DNA from 4 places in the Paenibacillus sp. FSL L8-0436 genome. Region 2 is predicted to be linked to each of the others. Evidence: predicted binding sites of a transcription regulator. Region 2 holds the regulator's gene; each other region holds the start of a gene.

Region 1 (5,814 bases), 3.4 Mb from region 2:
TTGCAAAAGGTTCCGGTGGACCGAATTGTATACAAATATTCACGGACGGACTAATGGGGTACAGGAATTGGAAAAGGTATCCGGAAAACGCGGAACTTCGACAGATGATTGAAACATCGTATAACCATGTTGCCAGTGATGATGTTTCTTTTTTGGAAATTCGCTGGAATTAATTGTTGGTTAGTCCTATCCATTTGAGTAGGGCTGCCAAATAAGTTGAGAAAATAAACTATACATAAGTAAAACGGACATTGTGGTGATCGTCCTTTATTTAAGTATAATACAAAATATGGTAATCTGGATTCTGATAATATACTCTTAATCTTGGATGTGGTCCATGGAATGAAGCCCTAAGAGCAAGATGGCCCGCAATAAAGCTTTGACGCTCCGCAGGCATCAGTGAAGTCACTGGCAGAGCATTACTCCACGCAGGGTGCCGAGGAAGCGGAAGGTCTGCTGAAGCATGGTTCGTACTCCGTTAGAGGTGGCGAGTCCCCGGATGACTACACCATCTGGGGCGATTATTACTATCTTGAAGCATTGATGCGGCTGGAGCGGGGCATTCCGGGATACTGGTACGAGCGGTAGCCCGGAAGCAAGCTTGCTCTTTCAAGCTGGAGAAGCATAAGCAAGAGCACCTGGATGGGTGCTCTTTGTGCTTTTAGAGCAGAAACCTCTACCGAAAAAACTACCTGGTGGCGAAACGCCTTTCTCCGCGTGTGATGAGAAAATGTGTACTGTAAATTGTCCTTATCATTCTCGCTGAAACGGATCTCGTCCTTGTAAGGACGACGCAGCTGTTTCTACTTGGTGCAATTCACGCCGCTCCTTGCTCTTCAGTCGTGTAGTTTGCGCCTGTTTTGCTGTGAGCGCCGGTACCGCCGCAGTGCCCCCGTCCATTTCCGTAAGATGCTTCCAGTAACGTTTGGGCATCAGGGAGGAACGCAGCCGGTCATTGCGGCGCTCCTGAATACCGATGGCAGTATAGAATTTCTTCCACAGGAGGCGATAGGCCTCCTCAGCCGCATCAGGCTCCGGGGGTATCCATTCCTGGAGTGGAATAATGGCTTCTTGCCCGGGCTGATGGATCAGCGCCATCCTATGGGTCTTGTCATAGATCATGAAGCTTTCGCCCTGAAACCGGTCGCAGAAATGCTCCTGAATGACAGGGAGCACGTAGTTGCGGGGTTCAATCACCGCTGCCATGACCGGACCGTAAACGGAAAACCGCACAAAACCGAGAAAGAGATGCCCTTCCCGCCGCAGATGCTGTACCGCCTTCTGCAAGGCGTTCACGGTATCATCGGCAAGCATGTCCATAACCTTGCGGCCATGCGTGAAGCCGAGATACAGAAAATTCAGCAGCAGCAGTTCCTTGTCTGGCGTACATGTCCAGAATCCTAAACGGACAAGCTCTTCGGCCTCAGGACAGATGCGCAGAGGTATCGAGCGCAGCACGCGGTCTGCTTTGGCGTTGTCGGTCTCAATCCATTTGGATTCCAGCAGCAGGCCTTGCCCTTCACCCTCCGAATGTATGGTTAGCGGAGTTTCTTTCCATTGGTAGCTCTCGAACACGCAGCATAGCAGGCCTTCAAAGCTGCCGTCATAGGTATAAGCCAGAGCGGCCGTCTTGAACATCAGGAGGATTCTCCTTTCCTCAGTCCTGCCGCTCCCGCTGCAGGCAAGGCTGCCAAATACGTGTCATCGAACAGGGAAAGCTGCTCGTACTGCGGCTGTAGAAACGGGGACAGCTCTTGGCCGGACATGAGTGAACGAAGCAGGGTATGCTCGCCGACTTTTAACCCCTCCAGCATTTTCCCCTTACAGGTAATGAAAAATTGAGCGCGCTTCAGCACGACACCGAGCTTCTTCAGCGCGTAAAAATCCAATGTCCCCGCCCGCCGTGCTTTTACAATCCGCTGAGCACTCCTTACACCGATGCCCGGAACACGCAACAGCGTTTCGTACGGCACACGGTTGACTTCAACCGGGAACTGCTCGCGGTGATTGATGGCCCAGCTGCATTTGGGATCAAGCAGCGGATTGAAATTGGGCGCCGCTTCATCCAGCAGCTCCTTGGCCTGAAAGCCATAGAAGCGCAGCAGCCAGTCAGCCTGATAGAGCCGGTGTTCCCGCAGGAGCGGCGGTTTGGTGTCCAGGGAAGGCAGCAGCGAATGCTCTACCACCGGGGTGTAGGCAGAGTAAAAGATACGCTTCAGCCCATACTTCCGGTACAACCCTTCCGTGAGGTTGAGAATCTGGTAATCGGTATCCGGTGTTGCCCCTACGATCATTTGTGTACTCTGCCCGGCCGGTGCGAAGCGGGGAGCGTGGTTGTATTTGACAATGTCCGAAGAATTCTCGTTTATCTTCTCTTTAATAAGGGCCATCGGCTTCAGAATGGACTGTTTGCTCTTATCTGGAGCAAGCCGGCCCAGACTCTCCTTGGAGGGCAGCTCAATATTGACGCTCATGCGGTCGGCGAGCAGGCCGAGTCTGGACAGCAGTATATCATCTGCGCCGGGAATTGCCTTCACATGGATATAGCCCCCGAAGTGATGGACGTTCCGCAGCAGCTCCAGAGCGGCCATCAGCTGCTCGGTTGTATAATCGGGGTTACGCATAATGCCGGAGCTGAGAAACAGGCCTTCTATGTAATTGCGGCGGTAGAACTGCATGGTGAGGTCTGCGATTTCCTCCGGTGTAAATGCAGCCCGGCGCGTCTGATTCGATTTGCGGTTGATACAATAGGCGCAATCATAAACACAGCTGTTCGTCATGAGCACCTTTAACAGTGAAATGCAGCGGCCGTCGGCCGCAAAACTGTGGCAGATGCCCATACTGACGGCATTGCCCATGCCTCCAGCCTGACTTTTGCGTTCTGATCCGCTTGAGGTACAGGCCACATCATATTTGGCCGAAGCCGTTAAAATTTCGAGTTTCTCCATGATATCCACGATCATATCCCCCTCACTTGGGAAAAGTATAACCCGAACAAATGTTCTTGTCAAAATCAAACAAATACATAAAAATACACACATAAGGGTGTCCTTTCGTGTCAGTGCATATGCGCCGCAGCGCGCCGTGCAACAAAGCCGCAGGATTTTGCAAGAAAACGCAATACTATAGTTTTAGCAAGGTTTTGCTTATAAGATTAGTTGTGAAAGGAGGCTGCAGCATTGAACGTTATATTTGAAGCCGATTCAGCATTAGACCGGGGTGTCGCCAAAGTAAGTACCCATCCTGCGGAAAAGGAATATTGGGGGAACATTAAAGAGGCTATTCATACCGCAGAGAAAAAGCTTGTAGTGATCAACGCGAAAAATGACCGCCATGTTCAAATCGGGTGGAGTACGGTTGCTGTAATTGAAGCGGAAGACCGCATGTGCAGCGTACGTGTAATTACCGGAGAAAGGTATTTGCTCAATAAACGGTTGAAGTATGTTGACGAAAGTCTGGATTCAGCCCTTTTTATGAAAATTAATAATCAAACCATCATCAATACGGGCTATATTAAAGAGTTTTCATCCACTAGCAACGCAAGGATTCAAGTGGTGCTCATGGATCATTCCAGTTATTTTGTCAGCCGCTATTACATTAAACAATTCAGGGGGAGATATCATGATTAGCCAGTTCAAGCATTCTTTTTTTCAAGTATTTACGGTGACATCCTTATGGGTAACGTTACTGTTAACGGTTTTTTATAGGGAACAACCGATCAGTATGGTATACCTGTGGCATGTTGCGGGGATTGCTGCAATATCGGCCGTATTATTTGGAATTATGTACGATGCCCTATGGAATCATTTCACCTTAAAGCCGTTCTGGAATATTCTGATTTCCTCCATTATTACAATAGCGGGCGGAATGCTGATTGTCTGGTTATTTTCACAAGATATGTTTCACGTTATTCTGCCCTGGTGGCCCGGAATGCTGTTATTGTCGGTTGTAATGCACACCATAGCTTTTTATTTCTACGCTAGAATAGACAGCCGAAAAAGAGTGGAAGAGCTGAACAAGATACTGAAGTAGGCTGCAGCGGGGCGGGGGGCTGAAAGTGTTATTCCCAAGGAATCAGTTACTCCTGGCTCTGCAATCTGGCCAAAATGTATGCGCATTCCTACTTATGCTATAATAGCATCTAATAGTAGATTAGATTGATGGTTTAGGCTGCGTGGGTTTGCCGATTTGTGAAAATTAGGTCAGGGGTGTTGCAGGGATGAGAGGATATAACATTTGGCGTCCGTTGATGCTGATATTGGTCGCGCTGCTTACGAGAAGTGTGGTTACCAACCTGTGCCTTCTGTTTGGCATGGGCAATGATTCAGCGACCAGTGTCGGCATGATCGGCGCGATTATAGCTGCGTTTGTGATGTATAACCGGATGACGAAACAACGGCGTAAAAAATAAAAATCAGGCCGCCGGGGACCGCGTCCCTTCGTGCTTTTCCTAAACACCCGCTCATGGATTGGGTATTTAGGAATGTCTGGTGGATGAACAAGCCGAATATTCACAATATTAACAGATGAAACTTTGCTTTTATAGAAGCTGAGCTTGTATATTAATATTAAGTTGATGAAATAAGTATAGAGATGATCATAGGGAGAGAATACATTGAGCACACAAAGTTTTGGAGTTCCATTAGAAGGGTTTGCTGAATTCAGCAGAGTCGTCGCCGCAGAAGGTGCAGTGCTGTTAAAGAATGAAGGACAAGTTCTTCCGCTTCAGGCAAGCGACAACGTTGCCATTTTTGGCAGAACCCAGGTGAATTATTACCGTAGCGGAACCGGTTCAGGCGGCAGTGTCCATGTTTCACATACAACCAATCTGCTGGATGGTCTTCGGAGTAAACAGAACATTTCCATTAACCAGCCGTTGGCAGCTGTATATGAAACGTGGATTGAGAGCAACCCGTTTGATAATGGCGGCGGGGGTTGGGCTGCAGAGCCGTGGCACCAGAAGGAGATGCCTTTAACCGATGAGCTGGTATCAGAGGCAAGAGCTAAATCCAATAAAGCTATCGTAGTGATCGGACGTACGGCCGGTGAAGACCAGGATAATGCCAACGAACCGGGAAGCTACCAGTTAAATGATGAAGAAAAAGCGATGTTGAAGCAGGTGACGGCCTATTTTGAGCAAACTGTCGTTGTGCTGAATGTCTCCAATATTATCGATATGAGCTGGTTGAACGATGAAGGTTATGCGCACCCCATCCCTTGTGTGATTTATGCTTGGCAGGGCGGTATGGAGGGTGGCAATGCGATTGCCGACGTGCTGGCCGGAGAAGTGGCACCAAGCGGTAAATTAACCGATACGATTGCTTATTCCATCGAGGATTATCCCTCGACCCGTAATTACGGCAATGAACTCAAGAACTTTTATCAGGAAGATATTTATGTGGGCTATCGTTATTTTGAGACGTTTTGCCCGGAGCGGGTTCAATTTGAATTTGGATACGGTCTATCGTATACCCGGTTTGAAGTGAAGCCGGAAGAAGCCAAAGTGATCACCAAAGATGGAGAAGCGTACATTGCTATTGAAGTAAACGTATCTAATACGGGAACTGCCTTTGCGGGAAAAGAGGTCGTTCAGGTCTATTATGAAGCGCCGCAAGGCAAGCTGGGCCAGCCGGCCAAAGCTTTGGCTGCCTTCGTGAAGACCCAACTTCTCCAGCCGGGTGAATCGCAGCGTCTGACTGTAAGATTCCCTGTTCAATCGATGGCCTCTTACGATGACGCCGGAGTGACCGGTCATGCTTCTGCTTATGTGCTGGAAGCCGGGACATACCGCCTTTACGTGGGAACCAGTGTTAA
Region 2 (5,814 bases):
AGATCTGGTAGGAGTTGATGAAATGGCAGAAAGATAGGGTAGGATTGAGGGCCTTAATTGGTGTCTGGTAACTAATGTTGTGATAATAATATAACACTTGAAGAATTGTTTGTAGAAACAGCAGCACTGGGTATGCAAAACAATCAATTGATCATGGAGAAAATAGTTCACCATCCTTTGACGAACAATACCCCGTCAGTGATTATAATGACGGGGTATTGATGTCTATGGTTTAAGTTTTTCCCATACAGGTGCTGAAAGTAAATATTGATTTTATGGAGCAAATGAAACATTTTGCACAATATATCGAATTACGAAGAATGCAATAATGAGCAGGGAGGCGAATCCAAGTAAAAAGGAAACGATAGCTTTATCTGAACGCGTGAGTTTACTCATTGCGATCACTCCTAGTTAATATTTAGTAGATTATACAATTAATCGGTGTACATCACAAACTCCTTGTTAATTTACTTGGACGAACTGCTCAACGAATTGTTGACGGTCTCTTTTGTTGAAGTGTGGCTTGCTAACTTTCTCTCCCCATATCTCATTAGAAGCCAGTGTACTGAAGTCCACGTTATAAAATCGCTCGATTTCTCCTTGCGTGAGAGCTACGGAATAGATTTTCCCATCGTATGGAATCACCATGTCAATCGAAGCAGCTCCGGGGAATTGCGCGAATAATCGGCTTGTTTCTTCCATAAGCAGTTTGTTTATTTGGTCGCCTGCAGAAAAGTAATCGATGTAATCTTCTTTAGTAATGCCGGAGGTTGGGTTCGCTTCTTTATATGCCTGGTAGGTCTCAAAAAAAGTAACCGTTATATTGTCTGTCCCGACGTTTACATCTTTTATAAAAGTTTTACCTGTAAGGTTGGCGGTATAAGCCAGCACCTCATCAGCAGATAAAGGTACTTGATCAGCAGACGTTGCTTGAGTGGGGTTGACAGTTCGTTCGGCTGAGGGTGAAGGGGGTGGGGCAGTTGTAGGTTCTGCTGTAGCCTTAGACGTTGGTTCTGTTGCTGGAGATAGACTTGATTCAGTGGTTGGCTTGGCAGTAACCATCGGTGTTGCTAGCGCCGTAATCGAAGCAGTAGGATCATCTGACTTGTCTTCGTTCCCGGTGGTAACCAACCCTATGATGCCGGCGGCTATTAAGACCACCCAGAACCACCAGATTTTATAGAATGGTTTGTTCTTTTTCATCTTTTTCCTCCCGCCTGTAAGGGTGAATTCCTGTATAACTCTAGGATAGCCCATTCATTCACCTTACATAAGTATGGATTAGACACATGCGCGTAACCAAACTTAAAGAGAACGGCCAATAGCGGAACGAATAGCTGATCTTCAAACTATATGGTATTTATTACCCATTTTGTGGGCATTGCAAGCGTATGGTGTATGTTCTTTATTTTATTTTCTGCTTGCGGAAAAGCCAGGTTATTTATACTTATATTGGTTTGACAAAAAAACCGTCCCGACGGTACAGTTGAAATTGGGGTGATAAGGTGACTATACATAACAACAGCTCCAAGAAAAAAATGATTTTGCAAGCGGCCTCCTCCATTGTTCGTGATCAAGGGGTGGAACACTTAACTCTGGAAGCTGTGGCCAAAGCGCCAGGCGTGAGCAAAGGCGGTTTACTGTATCACTTTCCTAACAAGGAACAACTGGTTTCCGGCATGGTGGATGAGCTGACCCGAAACTTTACGAAAGATGTTCAGAGCCATGTAGAGCAGGACAAGCAACAAGCTGGTAAATAGAGCAGGGCATACATGAATCTACTTTTTATGGTTTTGGAGAAGGCAGTGACATGAACTCGGTGCTGGCAGCAGCTTTATTTACGAATCCGAGCTTATTGACAAACATGCAGGAGAAATATGCTGAATGGCAACATAATTTTGAAAATGACGGTGTGGATCCACTGCGGGCAACCATTGCCCGACTGGCGACCGACGGACTCTGGTTTGCGGAAAAGTTTGGACTGGCACCGCCAGATCTGGAGTTAAAAGAACGCATTTACAAAGAATTGATGGACGGAGTAAAGGAGGAGAAGTAAGTGCCGTATCTGTTTTTGGCGATATCCATTGCCAGCGAACTTGTAGGAACTTCGATGCTCAAAGCATCGCAAGGATTCACCAAAATAATCCCGGTAATCGTAATGCTGATTAGTTTCATTTGTTCGTTCTTCTTTTTGTCGTTGTCCCTGAAGACTATTCCATTAAATACGGCCTATGCAATTTGGTCTGGAATCGGAGCGGTAGCTACAGTTCTGATCTCGGTACTGATCTGGAAAGAAAAAATAAATACAGGCAGTGTAATAGGAATAACCTTAATCGTCATTGGTGTGATTGTGCTGAATTTGCTGGGTCCCGGACATGGTTCTTCTGATGAAGCTGCCGAAACACAACAAACCAGCCTTTCCGATAGAGCCTAAGCCGAAGCTGTTGAAATAAAGATCATATACAATTTGTTCCAAACAACATTATAATGACGAAATAACAGTACCCTGCCAGAACGGTGGGGTATTTTCATATTCAAAAATACAGGGGAGTGAGTGAAAGTTGTCTGTGCATCGGGGAAATTTATTCTTTAATGGAATTGGCGTGTTTAGCGTATTGATGTGGCTCATATCGGTTGTAGCTTGTATTTACGCATTCGTACTATTGGTTAAACTTGCCCGGAGAGGAATAATAGCTTTGGATTTGTACATATATGCTAAAAATCGTGAAATACGCGACCGATATGAATCAGTAGACAGGAAAGACCCATATTAAGCACAATGAAAAACACCCTTGATCATTTCTTGGTGATCCTTAGGGTGTTTTTGCTTTTTGTCTGACCACCATACTGTTACTCCCTTATTGTAACCCGTGTTCCAATAGGCACGATTGCTGCAAGGGCCAGCACATCCTCATTGTACATGCGGATACAGCCATGGGAGACCATATGACCGATGGAGGAAGGGTCATTCGTTCCATGAATGCCGTAATGTGGTTTGGATAGACCCATCCAGAATGCACCAAAGGGTCCGCCAGGCTTAGGCTGTTTGTTAATGATAGTGTATTCTCCCACCGGTGAAACGGTAAGCATGGTGCCAATACCGACAGGGAACCCTCGGGTAACGATGTTATTGTCAAGCAAATAAAGCATGCGCTGCGACAGATCAACAATAATCCGATAATTAGGCATAGGTTCAGCACTCCTTTGATATCAGAATATGTGCGGAGTGCTGTTGCTGTTCGAAGGAAATGTTTGAAAAGGGGAAAGGGCTGCTTCACTTGAAAAAGCGAAGCAGCCCTTAAATATGAACAATAATATTAATGGATATCGCGGAAGAGACCGATAACTCGTCCCAAAATCGTAACGCGGTTAAGACGGAGGGGTTCATAAGCCGGATTCTCCGGCTGTAGACGAATGTGGTCACGTTCTTTGTAGAATGTCTTGACTGTAGCTTCGTCTTCTTCAGTCATGGCAACGACGATATCGCCATTGTCAGCAGTCTGCTGCTGGCGGACGATTACGTAGTCACCATTCATAATACCTGCTTCCACCATGCTGTCACCGAGAACGGAGAGCATAAATACCTTGTTGTCCCCCACATAGTGGGAAGGTAGTGGGAAGTAATCTTCGATATTCTCCGTTGCGGTAATCGGCACCCCGGCGGTGACCTTACCTACGACAGGAATACGGGTAACCGTCTGTACGAATTGATGTACATTCTCGGAATCTTCCTGGCCGAGCAGCTCAATTGCACGCGGTTTCGTAGGGTCGCGGCGGATAAGGCCTTTCTTCTCAAGCCGGTCCAGATGGCCGTGCACTGTGGAGCTTGAGGCCAAGCCTACAGCTTCACCGATTTCCCGGACGGACGGAGGATAACCCTTGCTACGGACTTCGTTACGTATAAATTCCAGGATCGCCAGTTGACGACTCGAAATCTTTGACATCGGAATCAACCCCATATAGTATGTTTGGGAAAATTATAACATAGAACTTCCGTTCGTACAAACATAAGTTCTAACAATCTGAGATTAATAGTGGAAATAGTAGCTTTTTACCATATTAGTATCTAATAACGGCTTGAAAATGGCGGGAAAAGGCAAAGCCGGTGCTGGAAACTGGCACATTTAAGGATACGAAAAAAAAGCGAACAATTGTTCTAAAAAATCTATTGATCAAAACACATGTTCGTGTTATATTATTTTCGAAAGTAAGAACAAGTGTTTGGAGGACGATGACAATGTTAAAATACAGTACATACCGCAGCATCTACGAAGAGGCCGGTGAAGTTGAATCTACTAGAGGACAATCTGCTTCTAATCATATGAATGAAATGAAACAATCCGCCGCCGCTTTATTTGCAGCGATCTTAGGATTATACCGTAAAGAATATCTGGTGAAGCTTGTGCTGGTCTTTATGCTTGTTGTATCCGGATTTACAGTTGTTGGTAATGTTTTTGCGAGTTCAGCATCATTAGTGAAGCAGGAGAAACGGGTAGTAGTTGAACGCGGAGACACGCTCTGGAGTATCGCCCTTAAGAACAAACCAGCGGGTATGAAGACGGTCGTATATATAGAAGGAATTAAAAAAACAAGCGGTTTGAAGAACGGGAACATTCAGGCCGGAGATATACTGACATTGCCTGTGTATTAACTTCATCATAAGCAGTATAGACTGACGTAAAGAGCTTTCAGGGGGTAGACCTTGACAAGCTCTTTTTCTCATGGCAAAGTTAGAATGAATTTATAGGGGAGGGGAAAGCATTGAATATTGACGAATTGGTCGCACGCATCAATGAACTGGCACGCAAACAGAAGAATGGCGGCCTGAGTGAAGAGGAATTGGCTGAACGGGCCAAGCTCCGCGAGATTTATCTGGGCAACATCCGCAGCAACTTCCGGGCTCAGCTCGACACCATTGAAATCGTGGATAATGATGAGCATGAACAAGGCAACAAGGGACTCAAACATTAGTCCAGTGTGTCTTTTTCATAGATATTACAGGATGACTAGGGGGAACTGACATGGCCCGTTCTTGGGAAAGAATGGTTCAACGCAACACACAGCAGGTCAACAAGCAAAGAAAGAAGCAGGGCAAGGATTCCATTTATGCTTCTTCGTCAAAATCAGCTGCGAAAAACAGTGATATCTTTAAGGGCCGCAACATTGCGTTTCCAGTTGTTCTAATGCTGCTTGGAATTATGTTCTGGGTGGTAGGCTCGATCGACGAGGCCAGAGGCAGCGGCATCCTTGCCAATTGGCTGGGCGTCGTTCTTTACTTTGCGCTGGCGGCACTTCTATTCTTCCGGCGTCCGTATCTGAAGGTTGAGCGCAACAGAGTGTCTACGATTAAGTATAACCGTGAACGCTGGCTGCAGGCGGGAGATATTGAGAAGATCACTTTGTCCCGTGGAGTGGTTGTGCTTAAATATAAGGGCAAGCGCAAACAGTGGATTTTCTCCAAGCTGATTAACCGGTATAACACTGAGGCCATGGGTGTACGCCTGGAGGAGTTCGGCAAAGCCAATAACATCGAAGTAGTACACGAGTAGGAAGATATAACAGCATAGGGAGAGGGAGAAATCTAATGCCAATTACCGCCGTACTATTTGATCTTGACGATACATTGCTCTGGGATGAACGGAGTGTTGAAGAAGCCTTCCGCAATGCATGTGAAGCTGCAGGTGACTCCATTGATCCTAAAGAGCTTGAAGTTGCCGTTCGCAGGGAAGCCAGGAATCTTTATGAGACTTATGAGACGTTCCCTTTCACAAAAATGATCGGGATTAATCCTTATGAAGCACTTTGGTCCAATTT
Region 3 (5,814 bases), 190 kb from region 2:
ATGAATATCTATATATAAGATATTCGTACTGCTGCTTACGGTTTGGACACTCCGGGAAAAACATCGTCCATTAGCCTCAGCAGGCTCCCTGTTTAGACAGACAAAAAGCCCGGTTTCCCGGGCTCTGTTAGTCATACTTATATGCTATTGATACTGCGGCAGCCAGTCGCCGTGGGCAGCTATCAATTCATCACACATGTTCACAATATCATCCATCGACAGCTCTGCTGCCGTATGCGGATCTAGCAGGGCCGCATGATAGATATGCTCTTTTTTACCGGTGATTGCCGCTTCGATGGTCAGCAGCTGTGTGCCAATGTTCGTGCGGTTCAGAGCGGCACATTGCGGAGGCAGATCCCCCACAAAGGTAGGTGTAACCCCGCTGCTGTCCACGAGACACGGAACTTCGACACAGGCCTCCCGTGGCAAGTTGGTGATCAGCCCTGTATTCATCACGTTGCCGCCGATCTTGAACGGTACATTCGTCTCGATCGCTTCCAGAATATAAGAGGCATATTCATGCGAGCGTTCATGCTGAAGCTCGTGGTTGCCGACGAGTTCCTCGCGCAGCTGCTGCCAGCGGCCAATCTGCTCCACACAGCGGCGCGGATATTCGTCGAGCGGAATCTGGAAGCGTTCGATCAGCTCCGGGTAGTTCCTTTTTATAAAATAAGGATGGTACTCCGCGTTATGCTCAGACGATTCTGTAATGTAGTAGCCGAACTTCAGCATCATTTCATAACGTACCATATCTGTGTGAGGCTCCAGCTGTTTCTCTGCCGCCCGGCGCTTAATCTCCGGATAAAGATCCTTCCCGTCCTTCGTGACCTCCAGCAGCCAAGCCATGTGGTTGATTCCGGCGATCTTCGCCTGCACTCCCGTCCGGTCGATTCCAAGGTGGTCAAATAATCCGGGGATACACTGCTGCACACTATGACACAGTCCTACTGTCTGCACACCGCCATAGGTGTTCATTACATTCGTCAGAACAGCCATTGGATTGGTATAGTTCAGGAACAGCGCATCCGGGCAGACCTCGCGTACATCCGCAGCAAATTCCAGCATCACCGGGATGGTGCGCAGATTGCGGAAAATGCCGCCGATGCCTACCGTATCCGCAATCGTCTGCCGCAAACCGTATTTCTTCGGAATTTCAAAATCGGTTATGGTGCAGGGATCGTAACCTCCGACTTGAATCGCGTTAATGACATACTTGGCGCCGCGCAGCGCTTCTTTGCGGTCGGAGTAAGCGTTAATCCTGCATGTGCTGCCGCTGCTATTCTTAATGGAGTTAAGCATGTTCTCTGAGTCCTTTAGCCGCTGATGATCAATGTCGAACAAGGCAAGCTCGAAACCCTGCAGCGCCGCTGTCGCCATGCAGTCACCCAGAACGTTTTTGGCAAAAACAGTGCTTCCTGCACCGATAAATGTAATTTTGGACATGAACAATACGCCTCCTGTTGGTTGCGGTAAGAATGCCTGCCATAAGCAAATAAGGAGTTTATGCAAGGATGAATAGGGCAGATGATTGCAGTAACGACAGTCATTATCCGCTGTTTTTTTGCTATATTCACTATAAAATAGAACGCCAGAAATGAGTATGGAGAAATACAAGTGAGATATGGATCTTTGTTGCATTTGGAATCGTAATGTAGTAGCCTGAGATTAAATGCAATATCAATATGACTCAGTCATTCATGTATGGGAGGCCCTTCAATGAATCTCGAACATTCGTACTTCACTGCCAGCTTTAATCTCGTACCAGAAGAGCAGGACATGGCCGTATTATTCAGTGGTGAAGGCAGACCCGTACCCGGACACAAGATCGGCCCCTCCGTGCATGATTACTTTTTAATCCATACCGTGCTGGATGGTGAGGGCTTCTTTCAAAGCGGGAATGTCTCGCGGCACTGCCGGACCGGAGACACATTTGTTATTTATCCGGGGTCCCTATTCAGTTACCAGGCTGACAAGGACAGCCCCTGGCACTACGTATGGGTAGCCTTACAGGGGGAAGCTGTTACGGCACTGCTCTCCGATGCCGGGATTACCAAGGAACGGCCGTTGCTGCATTCCGGGAACACCCGCGAGCTGCACAGCCTGTACGAACATATTCGCTTGGCCTTCCAGCAATCCCCTTATCCCCGGCTGGAAAGCCTGGAGGCCTCCGGCTGGACCCGGCTGCTGCTCCACCAGTTCGGGCTGGCCAACCTCAGTGTCCTTCCAGCCCGTCCCAAAGAAATGCCCGAGGTCATTGACCGCCAGATTGACCAGGCGATCCGTTGGATCTCACTGCAGTTCCACCAGCAGATCAGCATCGACCACATGGCGGCGACGTTGGGTTATCACCGGGTGCATCTGTCCAAGGCATTCAAACAGAAGACCGGTTTGTCTCCCAAGCAGTATCTGCTGAAGATGCGGATGGACAAAGCCAGGGAACTGCTGGGGGGAACACTCACCATCGATCAGGTGGCCTCATCCGTCGGATTTAACGATGCCCTCTACTTCTCCAAGCAGTTCCGCAAATACACTGGCATGCCGCCGAGCGAGTATCGCGCCGTTCTCCGTGAGAGTTAAGGCGAATGATGAACAACCCTGACGGAGTTCACCGGCAGGGTTGTTTTAAAACCTATTAGTCACTATATATGTTCTTGCGTACTTTTAATCTAAAATGCCCGTCTAAGCGCAGCTTTATTTTCTGTCCGACTTGTCAACATATTGACCTGTCAATGGATCATAGTGCGGACGTTCCCCCGCGATCTTAAGCTCAATCCGTTGCACCGAATACAGCAGCTCCCCGAAACCGATAAAAAACACGCCAATCAGGCAGGACCAGATGAACAGATAGAAACCGGCAGATAATGTGCCCATATTCATGGCTACAGGAATCGAAGCAATCAGTCCAAGAACAATTATACCGCCGCCTAAATATTTTAAATGTTCGCCCTTCATGGACTTCCTCCTATCTGCAGAACAGACTCTTTATAATTTGTCAAAATTCATCCCGATTACGCCTGCAACAAGACTAACCAGTAAGTAGACAATGATCATCATGAATAAAACTCTAAACAGGTTGACCGACCTTCTCATTGTTCCTTCACCTCCTGTTAGCCCGCCTTATGGGTTTCAAATTTATCCGGTGGAAAAATGAAATCCTAAATTATTCCAACGGCTACTCGTGCTAATTGTAGTGTTTCAATACCTTCCCGTCAATGTTGCTCCTTGCAGCGTATTAGTTAATTGATGCAATTGGGGTGATGCGGTATACTGCTGTGTAGACTTTATACTATATAGAATGAACTTAATAACTACATAAAAGGGCAAAAGTAGCGGAGGGGAAATTTGGAACTGTAGGAGCGAATGCGTTCGCCTTTGTCTGCGGATTTCCACCGCGAACAGCGGTACAAATCAAAGAAATCTGCAGACAACAGCGGCCGGAAGTCCAAATATTCAGCGTAGCTACGCCATTGCCAAAATAATTACTTTCAATCTATATAGTGCAGAAATGATAAAGGAGGTTGTCCAATTGAAGGAGATTCGAATGCAATCAAAAGACCGCGCAGTAAGCTTCAGACTCATTGAAGAGTCCGGAGAATTTATAGTGTTTGACATGTCATTGTCTGGCCCCGCGCGGGATAGAACAAGCTACAGCGGAACAAGTTTTGAAGCGGCCTGGAAAGCTGTCGAGGCTATAATAGGGGTAACGGCTATACCGGACGAGTTCAAACCATACGCATCAACATTGTAGTAACAAGCAGAATGCAAAATCTTTTATGACATGAACATATAAATTTTAAAGAAAGGGTCCCAGGATTGGGACCCTTATTTATGTAGTCGCTTGAATAACATCGTCAATCTTAATCCAATCATATTCATACTCAATCTGTAATTTGACCTGTCTCAGTTGCAGGTCCACCGACATGACAACGCCCCTGATCTTATGGTCTTGTTCTGGATCGAACAGCGTAATTGTGATCTGTTCGTTATAACGCTTGGAATAAGCAAGTACTTGATCTATTAGCTCCCATTCCTGAGCATCGAGCACGGGTTTGCTTCGCAGACACTGTTTTTCTTCATCCTGGATGATTCGGCGTTTGTGCTCCGGAGTCATCATCCGGCTGCAGTCAAATATGCTGTCAAATTTCTTCATGTTGTCTGACCTCCTCAGCCCCATAAATAAGAACACTTGTTTGTATTATAACCATCTATGAGAATTTAAAGCAACGGAAAAATCCGCCAGTTGAACACTGGCGGACTGAGAGCTAAACGCTATTAGATTGAATATTTCACCAATAAAGATATGCCCGATTCACCGCGACGACCAGGTTATGGGGACAATTACTTCAAATTCTCCACCGGCATGTTCATTAGGAAGTACTGAATAGCCAATTCTTTTTCAATCGTCTTCAATACATCGTCTGTCGTACTCTCGTACACAAACGTTTCCTGCTTTAAATACGTTAATACAATATTGCAGCTATGGTCAAAACTGGCCAGAGCTTTGCTGTCTTTCTCTTCCAAATCCAAGCGCATTCGGGTAACAAGAATTAAATATTCTTCAATCAAAGCCATCCGGTACGCATCTTTCAATACGTCAACTTGTCCCCAAGCATACACGCCCCCCTCTATTACTTCAGAAGAGTGCTCCACATACTCAAGACTTGAGTTCAATAACAGCAATTCGATCCGTTCAAGGATCTCCTGATAAATTCCTTTGATACCTTTCCTTGTATCCACAACCATTCACCTCTCCAACTCCATTTTTCTGAAAAAATCAACCTATCCGTCCTAACCTGGAGGGTGCTTGGGTCTAGATTCACTGTAAACAGTTACTTTAAGAATAACCCGGTTTCAAGCTAATGTATATAATAATAATACAATATTGTAACCATTATGTCTGTTAAATTCTTCTAATCCTGTTTAATGATAAGTAGAGATCATAATGCCACAGTTTCAAAAGGAAGTGAAATGAATGAGAAAAATAGAAATACAGTCGGCCTTGGAGCAAAGTATGAAGCAGCGTGTTCATCTTGTGAGCGGTGAAACTTTTACCGGCCTTTGTGAAATTGACCATCCTTCGGATTCCTTAAGCATTTCAACAAATAAAGGTATACTTACGGTACCTTTTTGGACCATAAAACGTTTTGTTCACAGCAGAACATAGTCATACCATCCTGGCTTTTTTCAAAAAAATCAACCCGCCAACATACGGACTGGCGGATTGATTCATGTACACATTTCATGCAATTATTAGCTGAATTTGAATCCCAAACTTATATCTATAATTTACCATCCAAATGCCATGAATACAAGAAAATTCAACTGTAGCCAAGCATATTGCACATATAGGGCGTGAAATAACTTCACCTTGGAACCACAGCGTCCGATTCAGCATTGTCACGGCTTTGCCGCCGTAGCGGTAACAGTTTTATAATAGAGCTACTCTGCGCAGAGAGTAAACGTAGAAGGAGCTTCACATGGACCTCAAAACATCCATTTACCAGCATATTGTTACGGAAGGAACACATTATGAAGTCGGGCGCGCACTAGGGGCATTTTATAAACACGACACTGTTTTTATGTCCTTTATGTCCTCGCCGTTTATGGGCAGTCCGCCGCTCCATCCGGCTGCCGCTGATAAGGCAATGAATATGTTCGAGAAATATTGTCCCGGGGTCAATCAGGAAATCAAAGGTTTCGCCGATGAAACCGGCATCCGGGAAGAAGCGGTCGTCTTTTACTTCTCTTATTTCCAGTCAGCCGGCCATTGCAGCCAGGCAGCCTTGCGAACCGGTCCTATAGACGAAAGCCGTA
Region 4 (5,814 bases), 1.6 Mb from region 2:
GTGGTGGCATTACTTGGGACCAGCTATTTCCTTTCTTTACGGGCAAGCGGCTTGGATGTTGTGTTCTTGCTTCCGCCTGTAGTAATTATGGTGACTATTGGTACGTATCTGCTGTTCACACAGCTCAGTGTATATCTGATCCGGAAGCTGAAGCGAAAAGAGCGTTTTTTCTGGTTTAAGACCAATATGCTGCTGTTCTCCGATCTCTCCTACCGGATGAAGGACAATGCACGCTCCTTTTTTCTGGTCGCCATCATCTCTACAGTTTCCTTTAGTGCCATAGGCGCATTGTACGGATTTCAATCCATGCTTAATGGGTCAATGACAAAGGAAAATCCTTATCTGTTCACATACCTGGCCGCGGATAGCGACAGCAAGGAACAAGCCCATGTACAACTGATTGATCAGAGCTTAAGCGAATCCAAGGTTACCGCTGAAAAGACTTTACTTGAGCTTAATTATTATAATACTGCCGAAGGCAATCAAACGCTTACCCTAGTGAAGCAAGCCGAGTATAACCATCTTGCGGAGCTGCTTGGGATCAAACCTATAAAGCTTTCTGACGGGAAGGCGGCCATTGTTGATTTTGGGCTGTCGCGGAAAGGTGAAAAGATGCTCCACCAGCCTGTAAAGCTACAGTCCGGGATAGTTATCGAAGCAACACAGGCGGTTGTATCTCCGGCGATACGGGGCATGAGCGGCTATTACGTTGTCCCTGATGAACTGTTTGCAAAGCTTGCCCCGCCGGATCAAGAAAGTCATTATTATGCCTGGCACGGACCGATTAAACAGCAGGGAGCGGTGGCGGCGGGCGGAAAGCTGACCAACAAGCTTCCGTATGACGAAAATTACGAATTTTATGCACTTGAATTTCAGACAAACCGGATTAATGAAAGCTTTGGGCCACTGATGTTCATCGGTTTCTTTATCGGAATTGTATTTTTTGTCTCTGCTGGAAGCTTTCTTTATTTCCGGCTATACAGTGACCTGGATGAAGATAAACAAAAGTTCAAGGCCATTTCCAAGCTGGGACTGAGCGAAAGAGAGCTGGGCAAGATATTGAACCGCCAAATCAGTCTGCTGTTCTTCGCTCCTATCGTTGTCGCACTGGTGCATGGAGCGGTGGCGCTTACCACTCTGTCCCACATGTTCAATTATTCAATGTTTAAAGAATCCGTTCTTGTACTCAGCCTATTCTTTATCATTCAGCTCGTTTACTTTTGTGTTGTCCGTCTGTTCTACACCAGACAGATTAAATCGGCACTGGCCGGGTAATGCTTATGCCTGTAAATGCCCGCAAAGAAGCCGCTCCTGTAAGGGAACGGCTTCTTTGCTATTTATAAACGCTGAATACACTTATACCAGGTTGGGAATATCCACTGCAGGCTCACTTTCAGCTTCGTAATCCACACCTTCTGTGCGGAAGCCGAACAGATTGAAAAAGTCTTCCTGATATCCGGCAAGGTCGGCAAGTTCAGGGACATTATCCGTTTCCAGCTCGGTCCAGCGGCGCATCACTTCAGTCTGAATATCCTCACGCATTTCCCAATTGTCGATCCGGATCAGGTGGCTGCCATCAGCAGCAGCCTCGCCGCCGTTGTACAAATGCTCGGCAAACAAACGGTACATCTGCTGGATGCAGTTCTCATGCAGTTCTTTTTCCTTCATCACTCTGTATAGTGCTGAAATATAGAGCGGTACCACAGGAATAGCTGAGCTTGACTGGGTAACCAGAGCTTTGTTGACAGAGACAAAGGCACGACCGCCTTGTGGCTTAAGCTGGTCATTTAAAGAAATTGCTGTTTTTTCTAGATCATTTTTGGCTTGGCCGATCGTTCCGTCCTTATAGATCGGGTGGGTAACTTCCGGCCCGATATATGAATAGGCAACGGTAGTAGCTCCATCTGCAAGAACGCCTGCTTCCTGAAGCTGGTCGATCCACATGCCCCAGTCTTCACCGCCCATTACGGCTATGGTCTGGCGGACCTCATCGTCTGTCGCTGGCTCAATGGTGACGGTAGAGACTTCACCGGAGTGGAAGTTCATCGTTTTGTTCGTATACGCGCTGCCGACGGGTTTGATCACAGAAGAGAAGGTTTCTCCCGTTACCGGATGAGTGCGGCGGGGGGAAGCTACACTGTAGATCACGAGATCCACTGTGCCGTATTCGGCTTTAATGAGCTCAATCGTTTTTTCTTTAATCGCATCAGAGAAAGCATCGCCGACGATGCTGTGTGATTTGAGGCCAAGCTTCGCCGCCTGCTGCTCAAGTGCTGCGGAGTTATACCAGCCGGCAGAGGCGGTGCGGGCACCCTCAGCGGGCTTGTCAAAAAACACGCCAATCGTATTCGCGCCTGCACCAAAAGCGGCGGTAATCCGCGAAGCCAGACCGTATCCGGTAGAAGCGCCGATCACGAGAACATTAGCCGGACCATTCAGTTTCTTCTGTGCTTTTACATAGTCAATTTGCTGCTCCACTTGCTTGGCGCATCCCTCAGGATGGGCAGTGGTGCAAATAAAGCCGCGGGTTTTGGGCTGAATAATCATCAAGGAAATCCCCTTTGTTTAGTTTTTAACTTAATTTTCGCTAATATAGAGTATAGCAAATGATAGCTTAGAAAGATAAGTTTTGAAATTAAATTATTTTGCTGCAGGACAGCGGGAAGCGTTGAAGATCAATTTTTCCTGTTAAGCGCATAATTGCTTCCTTCACAGGTCACAATAGGGAAAAAGCAGAATGAAGGGATTAACATGAATGCTTTTCGTTTGAAAGAACAACTGTGGCGGCGGTGGAGACGTTGGAAAAAGGCTCCCTGGGTGGGAGCGGCTTGTATCGCTTTGACGGTAGTGGCCTGGCGCGGCATGCAGGTTCCGGAGGAGATCAGCGGATTGTTAAGCAATTCAGACTGGGCGATACCGGTGGAGTCGTTAGGCGAAACCTACAGCCCGGAGCAGACCGGAGGGCAGGGTGACAGCGTGGCCGCGGTGGCAGCCGTTTCTAATAATATCGGAAACAGCGAGGAAGACGGCAGTGCCGCTGTAGAGAGCAAACAACTGCTGGAGGCGGTTAGCCAAGACGCTGTCAGCAGAACGGTACATTTGAAGACGGTCTATGTGACGGGCATAGAAGTACAGACCCTTTCAGGAGAGCGGAATCCGGGGCAGCTTAAAGTGCTGATAGAGAAACATCCGGGCTGGAACGGCTGGATTAGCCAGGAAGGCGACTTGTGGCTGGAGCATCGAGTCAATGATCTTTCGCCGCTGACCAAAAAGGATGCTTATATCGGTGTTGACGCACACGGGAATTTAAGCCTGTTCAAAGGTCCGCCGGCAGCGGAAAAAGTGCTGAAGACCTTTTTTCAGATGGACATGGGCTCCATGAAGTCTTCGCTCCCCGAAGGGATCATGAAACAGCTGCATGAAGGAATCCGGGTGCAGGACATTGAGGAATACAACAGCGTGCTGTCGACATTCAGCGATTATGCACGCGATTCGGCAGAGCAGGCAATGCAGTCAGAATAAGCAGCAGAGAAAAGTACTGGAAGGCCCCCGATCTTATGATCGGGGGCCTTTTGGCATGAGGGTTACAAATGAGGCAACATTTATATGTTGTGATATTTCTGGAGAGCAGGCAAATTTTTTTCTCTGCTAGAGGGATTTTTGCTATAATGGGTAGAAGGAATACATATGTTCGCTTTAAGAGCGGGCAATGGATGAATACGGTGGAATATCCTGCCTGTTAGAAGGAGAGATTGGGCTTGCGCATCTTAGGAATAGACCCGGGGCTGGCGATTGTCGGCTTTGGCTTCGTCGATAAGGAAGGAAATAAATTGACGCCGGTTCAATATGGCAGTATTCAGACCGAGGCGCATACGCCTGAGGAAGAACGGCTGCTGCATGTCTATGAGGGCATGGTGCAGCTGATAGATAAATATAAGCCGGACGCAGTGGCAGTGGAAAAGCTGTTCTTCGCCCGCAATGTGACAACTGCGCTTCCGGTGGCCCAGGCACGGGGTGTGCTGATTCTGGCTGCCGTGCAGCGCGGGCTTCCCGTCGCCGAATACACACCGATGATGGTGAAGCAGGCTGTGGTCGGTTATGGCAAGGCTGAGAAGAAGCAGGTACAGGAAATGGTGAAGCTGTTGCTGAAGCTGTCCGCTGTTCCTAAGCCCGACGATGTGGCCGATGCGCTGGCGGTGGCTGTTTGCCACGCCCATTCGGTGAGTCTTAATTCCAAATTAAATGAGGTATTGCGAAAATGATAGATTACTTAAGAGGACCGGTAGTACATTTGGAGTCGGAGTATGTGGTACTGGATGTCCAGGGTGTAGGATACCGGGTGTTCTGCCCGAATCCTTATGCGTTCGCCAAGTCGGAAGGACCCGTGACCATCTACATCCATTATCAGACACGGGAGGATGCCACACTGTTGTTCGGATTCCCGACAAGGGAAGAACAGAAGCTGTTCCGCAAGCTGATTGAGGTGTCCGGCATCGGACCGCGCGTGGCGCTGGGGGTTCTGACCGGCGGTACGCCGGACCAACTGATCTCGGCGATTTATCAGGAGAATATCACCTTCCTGACCAAGCTGCCGGGTATTGGCAAGAAGACGGCACAGCGGATGATTCTGGATCTGCGGGATAAGCTGGACGGTTTGAGTGCCGCCTCCATGCAGACCGGGTTATTTGCGGTACCGATGGAAGAGCAGAATGCCGCCCTGCCGTGGCAGGAAGCCAGAGACGGTCTGAAAGCGCTCGGTTATACCGAAGCAGAGCTGGACCGGGTATGGCTGACGATGAAGAAAGAAGGCACAGATACAGGGACTGTCGATGTGCTGATGAAGAAGGCGCTGGGGCTGCTGTATATCGCCAAATAAGCTTAAAGCAGCTGCCTAAAGGGACAGCCTTGAAGAACGGAGTGAGGAAATAGATGGATGACCGGATTATATCGGCGAATCTGATGATGGACGAGCAGGCGGTGGAATTAAGTCTGCGTCCCCGTTATCTGGGCGAATATATCGGACAGACACAGGTGAAAGAGAACCTGAAAATATATATTGAAGCAGCCAAAATGCGCAGTGAGGCACTGGATCATGTGTTGTTGTACGGGCCTCCGGGTCTTGGCAAAACCACGCTCGCGAACATTATCGCCAACGAGCTTGGTGTGAATCTGCGGACGACGTCCGGGCCGGCCATTGAGCGGCCCGGGGATCTGGCAGCGCTGTTGACCAACCTGCAGGAAGGCGATGTGCTGTTTATTGACGAAATTCATCGCCTGCACCGGACTGTGGAAGAAGTCATGTATCCGGCGATGGAGGATTTCGCGCTCGATATCATGATCGGCAAAGGGCCTAGCGCCCGTTCGGTGCGGCTGGATCTGCCGCCCTTTACACTGATCGGAGCCACCACGCGGGCCGGGTTGCTGTCGGCGCCGCTGCGTGACCGCTTCGGGGTAGTCAGCCGTTTGGAATATTATACGATTGATGAGCTGAGCTTCATCGTCTCCCGCAATGCCGAGCTGCTTGGCATTGAGATCCTGGGCGATGCCGCTGAAGAGATTGCCCTGCGTGCCCGGGGAACACCGCGGATTGCCAACCGCTTGCTGAAGCGGGTCCGCGATTTCGCCCAGGTGCGCGGTGACGGAATCATTACCCCCGATATTGCGGGTGAATCGCTGAAGATGCTGCAGGTCGATCCGCGCGGGCTGGACAGCATAGACCATAAGATGCTGCACTCGATGATCACCGCCTTTCGCGGCGGTCCTGTCGGGCTGGATACGATTGCCGCCACGATAGGCGAAGAGAGCCAGACTATT

Evidence for each region. The regulator LexA, encoded in region 2, represses DNA repair genes until DNA is damaged. The targets are predictions, from matches to a motif close to CGAACATATGTTCG.
Region 1: NSS79_RS01080 (putative DNA modification/repair radical SAM protein) is a predicted target of LexA. The motif match lies at 2,992-3,005, and genes of this name have one in related genera.
Region 3: NSS79_RS18305 (YolD-like family protein) is a predicted target of LexA. The motif match lies at 4,180-4,193, and genes of this name have one in related genera.
Region 4: ruvC (crossover junction endodeoxyribonuclease RuvC) is a predicted target of LexA. The motif match lies at 3,551-3,564, and genes of this name have one in related genera.

Annotation. Positions count from the first base shown of each region.
Region 1 is NZ_CP151955.1:215,362-221,175, forward strand. It holds gene NSS79_RS01065 (hypothetical protein) at 1-173, shown strand, start outside; gene NSS79_RS01070 (hypothetical protein) at 400-588, shown strand; gene NSS79_RS01075 (TIGR03915 family putative DNA repair protein) at 754-1,638, opposite strand; gene NSS79_RS01080 (putative DNA modification/repair radical SAM protein) at 1,638-2,948, opposite strand; gene NSS79_RS01085 (LytTR family DNA-binding domain-containing protein) at 3,180-3,629, shown strand; gene NSS79_RS01090 (hypothetical protein) at 3,622-4,032, shown strand; gene NSS79_RS01095 (hypothetical protein) at 4,220-4,411, shown strand; gene NSS79_RS01100 (glycoside hydrolase family 3 C-terminal domain-containing protein) at 4,616-5,814, shown strand, end outside.
Region 2 is NZ_CP151955.1:4,229,125-4,234,938, reverse strand. It holds gene NSS79_RS19215 (hypothetical protein) at 463-1,203, opposite strand; gene NSS79_RS19210 (TetR/AcrR family transcriptional regulator) at 1,506-1,760, shown strand; gene NSS79_RS19205 (hypothetical protein) at 1,811-2,056, shown strand; gene NSS79_RS19200 (multidrug efflux SMR transporter) at 2,057-2,434, shown strand; gene NSS79_RS19195 (L,D-transpeptidase) at 2,851-3,189, opposite strand; gene lexA (transcriptional repressor LexA) at 3,318-3,944, opposite strand; gene NSS79_RS19185 (LysM peptidoglycan-binding domain-containing protein) at 4,238-4,651, shown strand; gene NSS79_RS19180 (DUF896 domain-containing protein) at 4,762-4,971, shown strand; gene NSS79_RS19175 (hypothetical protein) at 5,022-5,549, shown strand; gene NSS79_RS19170 (HAD family hydrolase) at 5,585-5,814, shown strand, end outside.
Region 3 is NZ_CP151955.1:4,042,647-4,048,460, forward strand. It holds gene NSS79_RS18285 (alpha-glucosidase/alpha-galactosidase) at 145-1,443, opposite strand; gene NSS79_RS18290 (AraC family transcriptional regulator) at 1,717-2,577, shown strand; gene NSS79_RS18295 (hypothetical protein) at 2,692-2,952, opposite strand; gene NSS79_RS18300 (hypothetical protein) at 3,527-3,748, shown strand; gene NSS79_RS18305 (YolD-like family protein) at 3,827-4,150, opposite strand; gene NSS79_RS18310 (hypothetical protein) at 4,339-4,737, opposite strand; gene NSS79_RS18315 (hypothetical protein) at 4,973-5,164, shown strand; gene NSS79_RS18320 (C45 family peptidase) at 5,478-5,814, shown strand, end outside.
Region 4 is NZ_CP151955.1:5,876,992-5,882,805, reverse strand. It holds gene NSS79_RS27190 (ABC transporter permease) at 1-1,275, shown strand, start outside; gene fabV (enoyl-ACP reductase FabV) at 1,357-2,547, opposite strand; gene NSS79_RS27180 (BofC C-terminal domain-containing protein) at 2,752-3,522, shown strand; gene ruvC (crossover junction endodeoxyribonuclease RuvC) at 3,759-4,262, shown strand; gene ruvA (Holliday junction branch migration protein RuvA) at 4,259-4,876, shown strand; gene ruvB (Holliday junction branch migration DNA helicase RuvB) at 4,930-5,814, shown strand, end outside.